3 regions of the Streptomyces sp. GbtcB6 genome follow, and region 3 is predicted to be linked to each of the others. Evidence: riboswitches for the same ligand, from Rfam matches in the RefSeq annotation. Region 3 holds a riboswitch; each other region holds the start of a gene.

Region 1 (5,421 bases), on a different contig from region 3:
CGCGCTGCTCCCGCGCGCGCTGGACGGCGACCGAGCGGTCCGTGGGCTCCAGGTCGAACTCCAGACGGACGACGCCGTCCTCGAAGCTGCGCTGCTGGGTGTAGCCGGCGTCCGTGAACACCTTGATCATCTTGCTGTTCGCGGGCAGCACCTCGGCGGCGAAGCGACGGATCCCGCGCTCGCGCGCGACGGCCGCGATGTGCTCCAGGAGGGCGGAGGCGACGCCGCGGCCCTGGTGGGCGTCCTGGACGAGGAAGGCGACCTCGGCCTCGTCCGCGGGCGCGGAGGCGGGCGTCCCGTCGGCGCCAATGCGGTCATAGCGTACGGTTGCGATGAACTCGCCGCCGATGGTGGCCGCGAGTCCCACCCTGTCCACAAAGTCGTGGTGCGTGAAGCGGTGGACGTCCTTGGCGGAGAGCCTGGGGTAGGGCGCGAAGAAGCGGTAGTACTTCGACTCGTCCGAGACCTGCTCGTAGAAGCTGACCAGGCGATCGGCGTCATCAACGGTGATGGGCCGGATGCGCGCGGTACCCCCGTCGCGCAGCACCACGTCAGCCTCCCAGTGGGACGGGTACTCATGCCGGTCCTGCGGGTCCGCCGGGGTCTGCATGGGCCCCAGAGTACGGCTCGCGTCCGACAACGGCGCGAGGCAGTCTGTGGAGGACGGAAGTCGGGCCGAGGCCGCGGTCCGACGACACACCCGGAGGGGACTCACGTCCACTCCGGGCATGCTTCACGATATGGGAAACTGGTCTAGACAACCCTGAACACCGAAGGGCAGCATCACATGGCTGAGCGCCGCGTCAACGTCGGCTGGGCCGAGGGCCTCCACGCCCGCCCCGCTTCCATCTTCGTCCGAGCCGCCACGGCCGCAGGCGTCCCGATGACGATCGCCAAGGCCGGGGGCAACCCCGTCAACGCGGCCTCCATGCTGGCTGTCCTGGGCCTGGGCGCCCAGGGCGGCGAGGAGATCGTCCTCGCCTCCGAGGCCGAGGGCGCGGACGCTGCCCTCGACCGCCTGGCCAAGCTGGTCGCCGAGGGTCTCGAGGAGCTCCCCGAGACCGTCTGAGCGCCCGGCGCCCGCACGTCCGGGGCCGCGCCACTCCCACGGGGGGTCGGCGCGGCCCCGCCGTTTCCCCCGCCGCCCCACCCGGGGGCCGCACCCGACCCGGGGCCCGTACCCGACCGGGCCACCCGTCATGTGCCGCAATTCCGTGACAGCCGCACATGACTTCACGACCGGGCCGCACACGGTTTTACGACGGCCCCGTCCGGGAGTTTGCGAAGGCCCCGGCGCCCGGCTTTACCGCGGGCACACGAAAGAAGCGCGACCGTGAATTCCCGGCGCGCGTGAATTCGGGCAGCGAAAACAGACCCCGCCGAATAACATCTCTTTGTATACGGTGCGCGTGTTAATGCCGCAGGCCCGACATGTTTACGGGGTGTTGCGAAGTCCTCACACCGTTCGCCCGTTCCGTGCTGCCGGAAAAGCGCAGCCGGTGGGAGACCATCGAGCGCTCGGTGTGCAGCGCCGTGACCGCCCGGGCCCGCTCGCCGTCGCCGCGCGCCACCGCGTCCACGATGGCGCCGTGCTCCGTCCAGGACTCCACGGGGTTGGCGGGCGTCTCCACGGTGTACATCCAGGCGATCTTGTGCCGGAGCTGGGTGAGCGTGGAGGTCAGGGCATGGCTGCCGGAGGCCTGGGCGAGCGTCTCGTGGAACCAGCCGCCCAGGGAGCGCAGGTCTTCACTGTTTCCCCGCCTGGCCCGCTCCTGCCCCAGCCGGACCAGTCCGCGCAGCACCTTGAGGTGCGCCTCGGTGCGGCGCTGGGCGGCCCGGGAGGCGCCGAGCGGCTCCAGGAGCATGCGCATCTCCAGCAGGTCGGCGGCCTCCTGCTCGGTCGGTTCGGCGACGCACGCGCCCGCGTGCCGGCGCGTCACGACGAAGCCCTCCGCCTCCAGGGTGCGCAGGGCCTCACGGACGGGGACGCGCGAGACCCCGTAGCGGCGGGCCAGGAGTTCCTCGGTGAGCCGGCTGCCGCGCTCGTAGACACCCGCGACGATGTCGTCCCGGATCGCTGTGCATACCGAGTGCGCCGGAATACGCATGACCGACCTCCGCCTTAATCCCCGTGAAACGCCGCCGAGTGGCGTCCGTTCCGTGACTCTATTGCAATGAGCCGGAATTTCCGACGGAGGGCCGGAATCCAGGGATATATTTTGGACACCAGGTGCACGAAAACGACGAAAGCCCCGGCACGGGGGCCGGGGCTCCGGAAGATCTCACGGGTTGTTGTCGCCGCTTGGTCGTCGGTGCGGGTGCGTGGGGGTTGCTCGCGCAGTTCCCCGCGCCCCTTTCAGGGGCGTCACGCGCAGCGCCCCTTCAGGGGCGCGGGGAACTGCGCGACCAGCCACGACGCACCCGCGCCCGGCGCACGCATCGCAACCCCCACGTCGGTCTCGGCGCGGGCCCGCGTCCAGCTCGCGTCAGACGTTCACGCCGTGCTTGCGGAGGTAGGCGACCGGATCGACGTCGGAGCCGTAGTCCGGGGTGGTGCGGGCCTCGAAGTGGAGGTGGGGGCCGGTGGTGTTGCCGGTCGAGCCCGAGAGGCCGATCTGCTGGCCCGGGGTGACCTTCTGGCCCACCGAGACGCCGATGGACGAGAGGTGGCCGTACTGGGTGTACATGCCGTCGGCCATCTTGATGACGATCTCGTTGCCGTACGCCCCGCCCCAGCCGGTGGAGACGACCGTGCCGGTGCCGACCGCGTGCACGACCGTGCCGCCGGCGGCATGGAAGTCGATGCCGGTGTGGGCACCGGAGGACCACAGGGAGCCGCCGGTCTTGTAGCCGGTGGAGACGTAGGAGTCGCTGATCGGCGCGACGAAGGTGTTCAGGCGCTTGCGCTCGGCCTCGCGGGCGGCGCGCGCCTTGGCCGCGCGCTCCTTCTTGGCCTGCTCCGCGGCCTTCTTGCGGGCGGCCTCCTCGGCCGCCTTGCGCTCGGCGACGGCCTTCTGCACGGCGGCCTGGGCGTCGATCTGCTCGGCGACGGAGTCACTGATCGTGATGACCGGGGTGAGGCCGGTCTGCTCGACGGAGTTCTCGGCGGCGAGCGCCGGGGCGGCCGAGACGGTGCCGACGACACCCGTGGTGGTGAGGGCCGCGATACCGGCGGCCTGCGCGGTGGTGCGCTTCACCCGGCCGGGACGACGGTGCTTCCCGGAGGCGCACATGAACGCCATGTAGAGGCTGGTCCTTTCCTTCCCTCTCGCCTACCGGGTTAGCTGACGGGTTCGGAGCAGGAAGGTCTCCTACGAGCCCCCTCGCGACACGCGCGGGCGCCCGATTCACCCCAGGGACTACATGGGTCCCCGGCTCCCCTGGCTCGCGCCGTACGGGGACTCGGCGATGGCTGTCCGGTGCCGCGGATGCGGCGCACTGCCTGACGGACAGCCCGGAAGAACCTACGAGGCCGCTCTTCCCCCGCCCAAACGGAACGCGGTTTTTGTAGCGCATCCCACAGGGCAGACAGGCAACCTCCACCTCAATTCGGACATGCGAGAGCCCTGATGACCCGACGGTCACCAGGGCTCTTCATCCGCGTGTGCCCTAATCCGCGGCGACGACCGTGACTTCGCCGATGCCGAGGGCCTCGACGGGCTCCTTGATCTGCGCCGCGTCCCCGACGAGGACGGTCACCAGGCGGTCCACCGGGAAGGCGTTCACGACCGCCGCGGTGGCCTCCACGGTGCCGGTGGCGGCCAGTTGCCGGTACAGCGTCGCCTGGAAGTCGTCGGGCAGGTACTGCTCGACCTGGTCGGCCAGGGTGCCCGCGACGGCCGCCGCCGTCTCGTACTTGAGCGGCGCCACCCCGACGAGGTTCTGCACGGCCACGTCGCGCTCGGTGTCCGTGAGGCCGTCGGCGGCGAGCGTACGCAGCACCGTCCACAGGTCCTGGAGGGCCGGGCCGGTGTTCGGGGTGTCCACGGAGCCGCTGATGGCGAGCATCGAGACACCGGTGCCGTCGGGGGCGGACCGCAGGACCTGCCCGAACGAGCGGACGCCGTAGGTGTAGCCCTTCTCCTCGCGCAGGACGCGGTCCAGGCGGGAAGTGAGGGTGCCGCCCAGGCAGTAGGTGCCGAGCACCTGGGCGGGCCACACGCGGTCGTGCCGGTCGGAGCCGACGCGGCCGATGAGCAACTGGGTCTGGACGGCGCCGGGGCGGTCCACGATGACGACCCGTCCGGTGTCGTCGGCGGTCACGGACGGGACCGGGCGGGGCTGCCCGGTGGCGGCGCGCCAGGCGCCCAGGGTCTCGCCGAGCAGCTCGTCCAGGTCGATGCCGGTCAGGTCGCCGACGACGACCGCGGTGGCCGTGGCGGGGCGGACGTGCCGGTCGAAGAAGGCACGTACGGCGGCCGCGTCGATCTTCTCGACGGTGTCCTCGGTGCCCTGCCGCGGGCGGGACATCCGCGCGGTGGCCGGGAACAGCTGCTTGTAGAGCTCCTTGGCGGCCCGGCGGCTGGGGTTGGCCAGCTCGTGCGGGATCTCGTCGAGGCGGTTGCGGACCAGCCGCTCGACCTCGCTCTCGGCGAAGGCGGGCGCCCTGAGGGCGTCGGAGAGCAGCCCGAGACCCTTGGCGAGCCGTGAGGCGGGGACCTCCAGGCTGATGCGGACGCCGGGGTGGTCGGCGTGCGCGTCGAGGGTGGCGCCGGCCCGCTCCAGTTCGGCGGCGTACTCCTCGGCGGAGTGCTTGTCGGTGCCCTCGGAGAAGGCGCGCGCCATGATGGTGGCGACGCCGTCCAGCCCGGCCGGCTCGGCGTCCAGGGGTGCGTCCAGGAGCACCTCGACGGCGACGACCTGCTGGCCCGGGCGGTGGCAGCGCAGCACGGTCAGACCGTTGTCCAGGGTGCCGCGCTCCGGGGCCGGGAAGGCCCAGGGCTTGGCCTCGCCCGGCTGCGGCTGAGGGTGGAAGTCCATGGTGGCGAGCTCGGTCACTTGGCCGTCTCCTCGTTCTCGTTGCCGGCCTCTACGGTGGCTTCCTGCTCCGGGTCCTCGCCGCGCCCCGCCTCCTGGGTGTGCTCCGCGGACTCCGCGGACAGCGGCTCGTAGACGAGCACCGCGCGGTTGTCGGGACGCAGCCGGGCCTTGGCGACCTCCTGGACCTCCTCGGGGGTGACCTGGAGGACCCGCTGGACGGCGGTCAGGGCGAGCTGCGGGTCGCCGAACAGGACGGCGAAGCGGCACAGTTCGTCCGCGCGGCCCGAGACGGTGCCGAGCCGGTCCAGCCACTCGCGCTCCAACTGGGCCTGGGCGCGCTCCATCTCCTCGGGCGTCGGGCCCTCCTCGGCGAACCGGGCGAGCTCCTCGTCGATGGCGGCCTCGATGACCGGCACCTCGACGTCACCGGAGGTCTTCACG
Region 2 (5,421 bases), on a different contig from region 3:
ATCGCACGGTCGGACCGTCGGAGACGATCCGGACGCGATTGGGCCGGTTCGCGACGAGCAGCGGCTCGGTGTAGTCGTAGATCAACGGGCGCACGCCGGGCTCTCCGACGTAACGGCGCAGCCTGGTCGTCGTGTTGTAGTTCGCGCCGTAGCCCGCGTAGTACGTCGTGAGGTAGTCGTACTCGGCGAGCGCGCCGCCGCGCGGGGTGGCGAACAGGTCGTCCGGGGAGCGGACGTCGGTGGCGTTCCAGAAGTTGTTGAGGTCCGAGACACGGTCGTTGGCACCGCCCGCCGACACCGGTGTGGCGGTGTACTCCAGGACGTACGGCCCGTCGAGCCGCCGTCGGAACCATACGGTCGCACCGGCGGGCACGTCGACGTCCAGGGTCCCGTCCGCCGCGGTGACCGTGCCGCCCTGCTCCAGTTCCACGAACCACTGACCGAGGCCGTGGCGGAAGTCGTCGCGGGCGAGCAGCCGGCGCTGCCGGGGTACGGCGGTCGCGGGCGCGGCGGAGGCCAGGGCCGTGAGGGCGGCTCCGGCGGCCAGGGCTCCGAAGGCTCGGCGGGTGGTCGTCATGCGGCGGTTTCCTTCCGGCGGGGCGGCAGTGGCGGGAATCGCTGACAGAAAGCGCTTGCATCAACGGGGGTTCACTGTGCCGCCGTCCGCCGCCCGTGTCGATGCCCTGAGCACCCCCGCCACGAGAAGGAAACACGGAAGGCCGGACCCGGGGATCGGGGGTCCGGCCTTCTGAGTGCGTGTCAGACCAGTGCGGGCGCCGGGTCAGCCGACGGCGAGGCCCTTCGAGCGGAGGTAGGCGACCGGGTCCACGTCCGAGCCGTAGTCGGGGGTGGTCCGGATCTCGAAGTGGAGGTGCGGGCCGGTGACGTTGCCGGTGGCGCCGGAGAGGCCGATCTGCTGGCCCGCGGTCACGGTCTGGCCGACCGAGACGGAGAGGGCGGAGAGGTGGCCGTACTGCGCGTAGTAGCCGTCGGCGAGCCGGATGACGACCTGGTTGCCGTAGGCGCCGCCCCAGCCTGCCGTGACGACCGTGCCCGCGCCGACGGCCTTGACCGGGGTGCCGGTCGGGACGACGAAGTCGACGCCCGTGTGGTAGCCGCTGGACCACATACCGCCGGCGACGTGGTAGCCGGTGCCGACGGTGGCACCGGTGACCGGAAGGGTGAAGCCGGACGCGGTCGCCGCCGAGCCGGCCGAACCGTCCGAGGAAGCGGCCGGGGACGAGGTGGACGACTGCGGGTTCGACGGCGTCCCGGAACGGGAGCCGGAGTCCGCGCCGTCCGTCGTCGCGGCGTGACGGCCGCCGAGCGTGAGCCTGAGGCCGGGGTGGATCAGCGAGGGGTTGTCGCCGACGGCCTCCCGGTTGTCGGCGTAGAGCCGGTGCCAGCCGCCGCGGACGCTGTGCTCGCGGGCGATCTTCGAGAGATAGTCGCCGGGCACCACGGTGTAGACGCGGTGCGCGGAATGCGTGGCGGAATTCCTCGCGGCCGCCTTGTTCACCGCGGTCTTCTCGACCTTCGGAAGCGACTGCGTGGCCTTTTCGGAAACGGACTGCGAGGTGGCAGCGTGGGCGCCGGTGGCCCCCATGAGCGGCAGAGCCAGCGCGGCGCCACCGGTTCCGGCGACGGCCATCGAGCGGGTGAAACGCTGGGACTTGGGGCGGCGGTGCTTACCCTTCGCGGGCATGGCGCATTCCTCTCCGACGCCTGCGAGGTGAGCTGTCGGGTTCGGGCTGGAGCTGCCCGGCCACGCACCGTCGCGCGACTACACCCCTAGCCGTCCCGGGAACCGGAACAGGCGGTCTTACCTGGTGGGTCCCCCGCTCCTGCCGGGCACGGGTGAGTGTGTGTGGGGACTCCGGGCGGCGGCAGGATTCGGCGTTCCGTCCGGAAGTGTGGCGAACGTAAGCGAGTGAGACGCACGCGGACAAGCGGCCGGTTCCGCCTGTCCGAGTTTCACTTGATCCGTTACCGGAAATCCCGGTCACCGTCCGTAAATTCCGGCCTATTCGGTTTTCCAACCTTCTTGCAAAGCACCGGAATTACGTGAACATGACGCGCGACGGACGGTCACGAATATGACGCTCCTCACGCACGTCACGCCACGTCCCCTTATTCCAGAGCGAGTTGTAATGAAGGTGCTAATTCGGGCAGATGCATCAGATCCGACGGAGCCGGATGACCGACGCATCCAGGTCACCCTTCAGTCCGGTGTGCAGTCCGTGGTGCAACAGGACGGCACCCCGATACACTTCGCCCGTTTCGCGGCATTCGTAAGACGCCGTGGGGTCGAGACCCTGCAGCCGCACCGCCGGCGCCGGCTCGCCGTAGCTCTGGGCCTGCAGCCAGGCGAGGACGACGGTCTCGTCGCCGAGCGTGTACTGCACCGCGCTGAGCCCGCCGGTCGGCGGCCGCAGCCGGAACTGGTCGCCGCGCTGCACCAGGGGCCGGATCTCCTTGTAGAGCTCCACCCAACGGCCGGCCTCGGCGAGCTCCTCCTCGGTCCACTGCGAGAGGTCGCCGCCGACACCGAGCGCCCCGGCCATCGAGCTGACGAAACGGAAACGCAGACTGCTGACCCGGCCGTTGAGCTGGTGGTTCGGGCTGTCGGTGACCCAGGCGGACATCACCCGGGCGGGATGGATCTGGCTGAAGCCGTGCTGGATGGCGAGCCGGTCCAGCGGGTCGGTGTTGTCGGAGGTCCACACCTCGTCGGTGCGGCTCATGATGCCGAGGTCGATCCGCCCGCCACCGCCGGAGCAGGACTCGATGGCGACGCCCGGGTGGGCCGCGCGGAGCCGGTCGAGGAGGGCGTACAGCCCGCGGACGTGGTCGACCCACAGGCGCTGCGGGTAGGGCTCGCCGGGCCAGCCCGCATCGGTGAAGCAGCGGTTGAAGTCCCACTTGACGTAGTCGATCGGGGCGCTGGACAGCAGGGTGTCGAGCTGCCCCCAGAGGTACTCCTGGACGTCCTCGCGGGCCAGGTTGAGGACGAGCTGATTGCGCAGTTCCGTCCGCTTTCGCCCCTGCTGGTACTGCACCCAGTCGGGGTGGGCGCGGTACAGGTCGCTGTCCGCGTTCACCATCTCGGGCTCGACCCAGATGCCGAACTGCATGCCGAGGGCGTGCACGTAGTCGGCGAGGGGCTTGAGGCCCTTGGGGAAGCGGTCCGGGTTGGGCGTCCAGTCGCCGAGGCCGGCGCGGTCGCTGGTGCGGGCGCCGAACCAGCCGTCGTCGACCACGAACAGCTCCACGCCGATCGCGGCGGCCCGCCGGGCGAGGGTGGCCTGCTGCTCCTCGGAGATGTCGAAGGTGGTGGCCTCCCAGGAGTTGAACAGCACGGGCCGGTCCCGGTCGGCGTCCGGGATGATGTACGCCCGCTGGTAGGCGTGCCAGGCACGGCTCGCCCCGCCGAAGCCGCCGTCGGTCCACAGGCCCGCGAAGACCGGGCTGGTGTACGACTCCCCCTCGGCCAGCATCAGCAGGCCCGAGTCGTCGTAACCGGCGCCGCCGGTGATCTGCACGCGCGCGTCCGGGAGTTGGGCGACGGCGATCCGCCAGGAGCCGGACCAGCCGAGCGCACAGCCCCAGACCTCGCCGCGCTCCTCGGTGGCGTCGGTGTCGAGGGCGACCCAGGGCAGGTGCTGGTGGCTGGTGTGGCCGCGGCGGCTGCCGATGACCTTCTCGCCGTAGGTGAGCGGGGCGCTGGTGAGGCGGGACTCGGCGGCCCAGCGCCCGTGCAGCTGGGAGAGCCGCCAGCCCTCGCGGTCGGGGAGCGTCCAGGCGGCGGGGTCGGCGCGCAGCAGCTCCACGCGCGCGTGCCCCTCGTTGCCGACGGTCACCCAGCGCTCCACGACGTCGTCGCGCATCCGGTAGTGCAGGGTGATGAGGATCCCGTCGTCCCGGAAGCGCAGCCGCAGCTCGTCGCCGTCCGCGCCGGCCTCCGTCTCGTAGGCCTCGAAGGCCCACTCGGTGCCGCGCCGCTCCTCGGTGCGCACGGACAGGGAGGGGCGGACGAACCGCGGCCCGCCCTCGACGGGGTACTCCTCCCGGCCGTCGAGCGGCGACTCGAAGGCCCAGTAGCCGGGCAGCGCCCGGGTGCTGAGCTCCTCGGCGTCGGCGAGCTGGATTCTGGCGCCCCAGTGCAGGTGGAGCAGTTCGTCGGCCTCCGTGAGATGCAGCGCGTAGCTGCTGCCGGGGCCCGACAGGAGCCAGGTACGACCGTTTTCGGCGATGTCCACCATCGAGAAACCTCAAACCTCACACAGCTGCCAACAGATCCGCTCAAGCACCAACATCATCAAGGTCTGCGGGCTCCGGAAGCAAGGGCAACGGGCCTGCAGGCGATGCCTGTGGACAACTCATTGCCCGTGGAAACCGATGTCGTATGGTCGATCCAGTGCCCGTCGACGAGCAGCGCCGACGGGGCCGACCGGGAGGAGCCCCCCGTGACGCAGCAGGTCCCGTCCACCGAGCCCGAGCTGGCCGGGGTGCGCAACTTCCGTGACGTGGGCGGCCTGCCGACCGTGGACGGGCGGCGGGTGCGGCCGGGCGTGCTGTTCCGCAGCGGGCATCTGGCGCACGCCACGGAGCAGGACACGGAGTTCCTCGCCTCGCTCGGCCTGCACACCGTCTTCGACTTCCGCAACGCGGCCGACCAGAAGCTGGAGGGCCCGGACGTCGAGCTGCCCGGCACGCGGAACGTGAACCTGCCGCTGACCGACCCGGCGCACGGCGCCGAGTTCTGGAAGATGGTCCGCGAGGGTGACATCGAGCAGCTGCGCGGGCTCCTGGGGGACGGCAAGGCCGCGGCCCGGATGGTCAGCTCCTACCGCACGATCGTCAAGGAGCGCACCGACGAGCACTCCCACGTGCTGCACTCGATCGCCGAGGACAGCGTCCCGGCGCTGATGCACTGCGCGGCCGGCAAGGACCGGGCGGGCATCTCCATAGCCGTGACGCTGCTCGCGGTGGGCGTGGAGCGGGACGCGATCCTCGCCGACTACCTGGAGTCCAACGCCAAGCACCGCCGCTACAAGGTGCGGCGCAGCGGCGGCGGGGACAGCGCGTACAGCCCCGAGGTGATGGACCTGCTGAGCCCGCTCTTCGACGCCCGCGCGGAGTACCTGACGGCGGCCTTCGAGAGCATCGAGGAGACGTGGGGCGACGTCGACACGTACCTGGAGCAGGGTCTGAAGGTGGCCCCGGAGACCCGGGAGCGGCTGCGCGAGCGGCTGCTCGACTGAGGCTCAGCTCTTCGCGCCGAGGGAGAACAGCAGGAAGAGGAACGCGGCCAGGACGTGCCCGAGGGCGATGTAGATGATCAGCCGGACCCACAGGGCCCGGGGGAACTTCTCCTCCATGTCGGTCATGGCAGCTCTCCGGTGATCGGGCCCAGGCACA
Region 3 (5,421 bases):
GGGGCGGCCGAGCCGTTCGTGCTCGGGTCGATGCGGGCGCGGCAGATGGCCAGGGAGTACGCCGCGTACCACTTCGGGAAGGCGGCGGGGAGGGCGGTCGCCGAGTACGAGGGGTACGCGACGACGCTCGCGCTGCTGCGGCGCCGGGGGCAGCAGGGGCGGGCGGGGGCCGACTTCGTGGTGCGGGAGCGGGAGCTGCTGACCGAGTTGTGGAGCCGGCGGGAGCTGGTGCGGCCGGCCCTGGAGTACGCGGCACGGACGGCTGCGCCGGGCGGCTGGCCGGGGTACGGCGGCTACGCACCGCCGGCCTATGGGGCGCCGGGGTGGTACGGGGCGGCGGTGCCGTATCCGTCCTACAACCCGTACCGGAGCTAGCCCTTCGGGGTTGCGGAGGATTCGGCACCGCCGGGATGCGCCGTGGGGCAGAGCACCGTTGCGGCGGACACGAATGCGAGCAGCGGAGAAGGGAAAACGAGGGAAGCGAAGGCCGTCGGACAAGGGCCGTCAGGCGGGGCACGGCAGGCGGGCCGCCAGACGGGCCGCCAGACGGAGCACCGTCAGACGGGCCGCCAGACGGGCCGCCAGACAGAGCACCGGCAGACGGGCCGTCAGGCGGAGGCCGTCAGGCGGGCCGTCAGGCGGAGGTGGTCGTCAGTCGTGCCAGTTCCTGGTCTGTCAGGTTCAGGTCCGCCACGCCCAGCAGTGCCGGGAGCTGTTCCACCGTGCGGGCCGAGGCGATCGGGGCCGCGACGGTGGGCTGGGCTGCCAGCCAGGCCAGGGCGACCGTGGGGATCGGGGCGTCGTGGGCCGCGGCGATCTCGTCCAGGGCGGTGAGGACCTGCCGGCCGCGCTCGGACTCCAGGTACTGGGCGGCCCGGCCCGCTCGCGCGCTGTCGACCGTCGTACCGGGGCGGTACTTGCCGGTGAGGAAGCCGGCGGCCAGGGCGAAGTAGGGGACGGCCGCGAGGCCGGTGCGGGAGGCCAGGTCCTGGAGGGGGCCCTCGTAGGTGTCGCGGGAGACCAGGTTGTAGTGGGGCTGGAGGGCGACGTACCGGGCGAAGCCCTCGCGGTCGGAGAAGTCCAGGGACTCCTGGAGGCGCTCAGCGGTGATGTTGGACGCGGCGATGTGCCGGACCTTGCCCGCCCGCACCAGCTCGTCCAGCGCGCCGATGATCTCCTCGACCGGGATCTCGGGCTGGTCGAAGTGCGTGTAGTAGAGGTCGATGTGGTCGGTGTCCAGACGGCGCAGGGACGCGTCGGCGGCGGCCTTGATGTTGGCGGCGGACAGGCCGAGGTACTCGGGGTGCTGGCTGACCTTCGTCGCGATGACGACGTCGTCGCGGTTGCCGCGCGCCTTGACCCACTTGCCGATGATCGTCTCGGACTCGCCGCCCTTGTTGCCCTCGATCCACGCCGTGTACGAGTCGGCGGTGTCGACGAAGTTTCCGCCCGCGGCGGCGTAGGCGTCGAGGACGGCGAAGGAGGTGGCCTCGTCGGCGGTCCAGCCGAAGACGTTGCCGCCGAGGGCGAGCGGGAAGACCTCCAGGTCGGAGGCGCCGAGCTTACGGAGGGAGGGGGAAGCGGAAGAAGCACTCATGTCTCACTTCAACACGCGTCGCCGGGCGCCCCATCTCGGCGCAACACGAAGTTCTTGTAAAGGCGCACGGTACGAGGCGCGCCGCCGGCCCGGGGCGGGGCGCACCGAAGGCCCTGACGTCGGGGGTTGCCGTCAGGGCCGCCGGAGACCGGTCGGTGGGGTCCGGGTCAGGGGTTGAGGCCCTTGCCGCGCAGCCAGGTCATCGGGTCGATGGCGGTGGCCTGGCCGTTCGGGTGGACCTCCAGGTGGAGGTGCGGGCCGGTGACGTTGCCGGTGGCGCCCACGCGGCCGATGACGTCGCCGGTGGAGACCTTCTGGCCGACCTTGACGCCGATCGAGGACTGGTGGCAGAACCACAGCTCGGTGCCGTCGTCGAGGGTGATGATCGTGCGGTAGCCGTAGGAGCCGGCCCAGCCCGCCTCGGTGACCGTGCCGCTGTGCACGGCCTTGATCAGCGTGCCGGTGGGCGCGGCGAAGTCGAGGCCGGTGTGGTAGCCGGAGGCCCACATGGAGCCGGCCTGGCCGAAGGTACCGGTGATCGTGTACGACACGACGGGCAGCGTGTACTGCTTGGCCAGCTCGGCGAGCCGGGCCTGCTCGGCCTTCTGCTTCGCGGAGGCCTCGGCCTTCTCCTTGGCGTCGGCGGCCTTGGCGGCGGCCGCCTGCTCCGCCTTGGCCTCGGCGTCGGCGGCCGCCTTGTCGGCGGCGGCGACGGCCTTGGCGCTGGCCTTGGTGTCGAGCTGGTTCTGCTGCTGCGCGGCCTGGGCGATGATCCGGCTGCGCAGCGTCTCACCGGCGCCGGACGAGGAGGAGTCCGCGTCGGTGGCGGTCGTCGTGGTGACGCTGCTGAGGGCGGTCTGGGTGGCCTGGTGGCCGCCGTCCTCGCCGAGCAGGGAGCCGACGGAGGTCGGCAGGTCGGGCAGCGAGATGGAGACCGGCGGCTTGCCGGTGTTGGCGCTGGCCATGCCGCCCGCGCCGACGGCGGCGATGACGCCGACGCCGAGAACCGTGGAGCTGCGGGCGAGCCCGCCGCCGCGCTGCTTGGCGACCCGGTGCCGGCCGCGCGCCGAGGCGAGGGACTCCTCGGTGGGGTTCCACTCCTCGAAGGGGCCCTCGTCGGTGCGGTAGCTGCCGTAGCCGAAGGTGTCGGGTTGACGCTGGCTGGGCACGAACGGGGCTGTCGGAGCAGGCCGGTTGGACGCCACGCGGGCGTACTCCTTTCCTTCCGTCGCCTACCGGGTTAGCTGACGGGTTCGGAGCGGGAAGGTCTCCTACGCGCGTATACCGGCCGTTTCCTACCCGGCGGTAGCCGTGCGATTCACCCCAAGGTGGTGGTTCCCCGGTTCCCTTGCGGGATTCGGCGCGTGCGCACGGAGCCATCTCGGGTGACGGCTGGGACGACCGCGCTGCGTTATCGAACGTTAATAGACCCAGCTATCAGATTCCAAGCCGTTCGTCTTGATCATTAAGCTTTCAAAGCTTGGACTTAACTGCCACTATCGGTCAAAAAAGGTCGAGTTGGCTGTGCTCGCTGCTCAGCTCAGGAGTCACACAGGTTTTGATGGTGACTCAGTTGTGATGCGGAGGGCGGCCGTCCGAACACGATGTGTGACATAGCACAGGGCAGGCGGCTCAGGGCCGTCGTACGGCGAGCAGCGCCATGTCGTCCGTCATGCCGCCGCCCGTGTGCCGGCGCACCTCGGCCGCGAGCCGGGCCAGCAGCGCGCCGGGGGCGGTGACGGTACGACCGGTCAGCCGCCGCTCGGGGTCGTAGAACCGGCCGTGCGCGTCCCGGGCCTCGGAGAGGCCGTCGGTGTGCAGCAGCAGCGTGGCCCCGCTCGGGAACGCGTGCTCGGCCGCCCGGTCGGGCCACGCCCCCAGCTCGCCCATCCCGAGCGGCAGCGCGGACTCCGGCGCCCGCACCGGGCACACCTCGCCGTCGCCGTGCAGCAGCAGGGGCGGCGGATGACCGCGGTTGACGACCCGGAGCGTGCCGTCGCCGTGCGGGAGTTCGGCGAGTACGGCGGTGGTGAACCCCTCGTGGGCGTCGATGCCGCCGCGCCGGACGCCCTCGCGCGCCAGCGCCCGCTCCAGCCGCGCGGCCACCGCCTCCAGCGTGGCCTCCTGCTCGGCGGCCTCCCGGAACGCGCCGATCACCACGGCGACGGCGGCGACCGCGCCCATGCCCTTGCCGCGGACGTCGCCGACGACCAGCCGCACGCCGTACGGGGTGTCCTGGACGGCGTACAGGTCGCCGCCGATGAAGGTGCCCTCCTGGGCCGCCTCGTAGCGGGCGGCGATCTCGAAGCCGCCGATCCGCTCGGCCGGCTCCGGCAGGACGGCCCGCTGGGCGGCCTCGGCGACCTCACGGGCCGAGGCGAGGCGCTGGTCGCCGATGCGGACGATCCGGTTGATGCCGGCGGCGAGGACGGCGACGGTGACCACGGTGACGACCTCGGTCACGGCGTCGGCGTCCGGGAGCACGGCGAACCGCGCGTGCACGGCGTAGGTGGCGAGGAGCGCGGCCAGACCCGTGAGGACGGTGGTGCGCAGGGCGGAGAGGGGCGCGGCGATCAGCGGGGCGGCCGTGAAGAAGGGGACCGCGGTGAAGGGCTGGGGGGTGAGGACGTCGTAGCAGACGCCCGCGCCGATCAGCAGCGCGGGCAGGTAGCGGACGAGGGTGCGGGCGGATGCCTGGCCGTGCTGCTCCGCCTCTCCACGGCTCGCCACACGACCCCCCTGATGTCCCACGTGTTCGACGCGTCCGATGTCTTCGATGCCTGTCCGTCCAGGTTTGCCGCTGCGAGCGGGTGGGGCGAATGGGGGTGGGCCGGGCGGATGAGTGCGGACGTGCGTGATGAGGAACACGTGCCTGGATATGACTCAGGGCCGGAATCCTCGAACTTGGATTCCGGCCCTGAGTTTCAGTAGCGGGGACAGGATTTGAACCTGCGACCTCTGGGTTATGAGCCCAGCGAGCTACCGAGCTGCTCCACCCCGCGTCGGTGACACCAGCATACGCCATCTGAAGAGGGTGAGTCACACGGGTTAAAACGCGCGGGGCCGACGGAGGCCTCGGCGGGGTCAGCGGACGCCGAGGCGCCGGGCCCGGGCGACCGCCTCGCGGGGGCCGCCGTCGAACGGCTGACCGTGCCCCGGCAGCAGGACGGTGTCCTGGGACAGCCCGGCGATGGCGTCCAGGGACGCGAGGGCGGCGGCCGAGTCGTGGGTGAAGGCGCGGCAGACCAGACAGGGGCCGGTGTGCCCGGTGAAGGCCTCCTGGGTGACCAGGGCGTCGCCGGTGAAGAACAGGCCCTGGTCGGGGAAGTGGAAGCCGGTACTGCCGGGGGTGTGGCCGGGCAGCGCGACCGCCAGCGGCCGCCCGGGCACGCCGTCCAACCGCGCGCCGTCGCCGAACGTGCGCGCCCGGGCGGGCGGGGGCGCGGTGAAGGCGCCCTGGCGGGCCAGGGACACCATGGCGGCGAGCGCGGCGGGACGGCGGACGAGGTACGGCAGCGGGGATCGTTCGGACCTGGCGTGCCGCATGGCCTTGCGCGGGCCGTCCGTGAGCATGACCCGGTCGTCCTCGTGGACCCACACCTCCGCGCCGGCCTGCTGGAGCTCCGCCGTGAGACCGATGTGATCGGGGTGCGCGTGGGTGATCAGGACGGCCCGGATGTCGGCCGGGCTCCGGCCGGCGGCGGCCAGGTGGTCGAGGAGCCGCCCCCGCTGTCCGGGCAGGCCCGCGTCGACGAGGGTGAGCCCGTCGGGGTGATCCACCAGGTAGAAGTTGACGAGGGGATCCCCCAGCCGGACAACGCCTG

The links. Region 3 has a riboswitch for cyclic di-AMP ahead of KVT45_RS10205 (M23 family metallopeptidase). Riboswitches for the same ligand answer to the same signal wherever they lie in the genome.
Positions count from the first base shown of each region.
Region 1: another riboswitch for cyclic di-AMP. It lies ahead of KVT45_RS41555 (M23 family metallopeptidase); the one in region 3 lies ahead of KVT45_RS10205 (M23 family metallopeptidase).
Region 2: another riboswitch for cyclic di-AMP. It lies ahead of KVT45_RS30985 (LysM peptidoglycan-binding domain-containing M23 family metallopeptidase); the one in region 3 lies ahead of KVT45_RS10205 (M23 family metallopeptidase).

Region 1 covers NZ_JAGXJL010000040.1:6,905-12,325, reverse strand. The annotation lists gene KVT45_RS41570 (bifunctional GNAT family N-acetyltransferase/acetate--CoA ligase family protein) at 1-610, opposite strand, end outside; gene KVT45_RS41565 (HPr family phosphocarrier protein) at 788-1,069, shown strand; gene KVT45_RS41560 (GntR family transcriptional regulator) at 1,413-2,108, opposite strand; gene KVT45_RS41555 (M23 family metallopeptidase) at 2,487-3,242, opposite strand; cyclic di-AMP (ydaO/yuaA leader) riboswitch at 3,255-3,418, opposite strand; gene KVT45_RS41550 (pitrilysin family protein) at 3,610-4,998, opposite strand; gene KVT45_RS41545 (pitrilysin family protein) at 4,995-5,421, opposite strand, start outside.
Region 2 covers NZ_JAGXJL010000021.1:36,775-42,195, forward strand. The annotation lists gene KVT45_RS30980 (DUF6250 domain-containing protein) at 1-577, opposite strand, end outside; gene KVT45_RS30985 (LysM peptidoglycan-binding domain-containing M23 family metallopeptidase) at 782-1,705, opposite strand; cyclic di-AMP (ydaO/yuaA leader) riboswitch at 1,710-1,870, opposite strand; gene KVT45_RS30990 (alpha-galactosidase) at 2,178-4,262, opposite strand; gene KVT45_RS30995 (tyrosine-protein phosphatase) at 4,467-5,264, shown strand; gene KVT45_RS31000 (DUF6126 family protein) at 5,268-5,390, opposite strand; gene KVT45_RS31005 (helix-turn-helix domain-containing protein) at 5,387-5,421, opposite strand, start outside.
Region 3 covers NZ_JAGXJL010000004.1:494,246-499,666, reverse strand. The annotation lists gene KVT45_RS10215 (PrsW family intramembrane metalloprotease) at 1-375, shown strand, start outside; gene KVT45_RS10210 (aldo/keto reductase) at 635-1,597, opposite strand; gene KVT45_RS10205 (M23 family metallopeptidase) at 1,765-2,802, opposite strand; cyclic di-AMP (ydaO/yuaA leader) riboswitch at 2,810-2,970, opposite strand; gene KVT45_RS10200 (PP2C family protein-serine/threonine phosphatase) at 3,230-4,327, opposite strand; tRNA gene KVT45_RS10195 (tRNA-Met) at 4,526-4,599, opposite strand; gene KVT45_RS10190 (MBL fold metallo-hydrolase) at 4,682-5,421, opposite strand, start outside.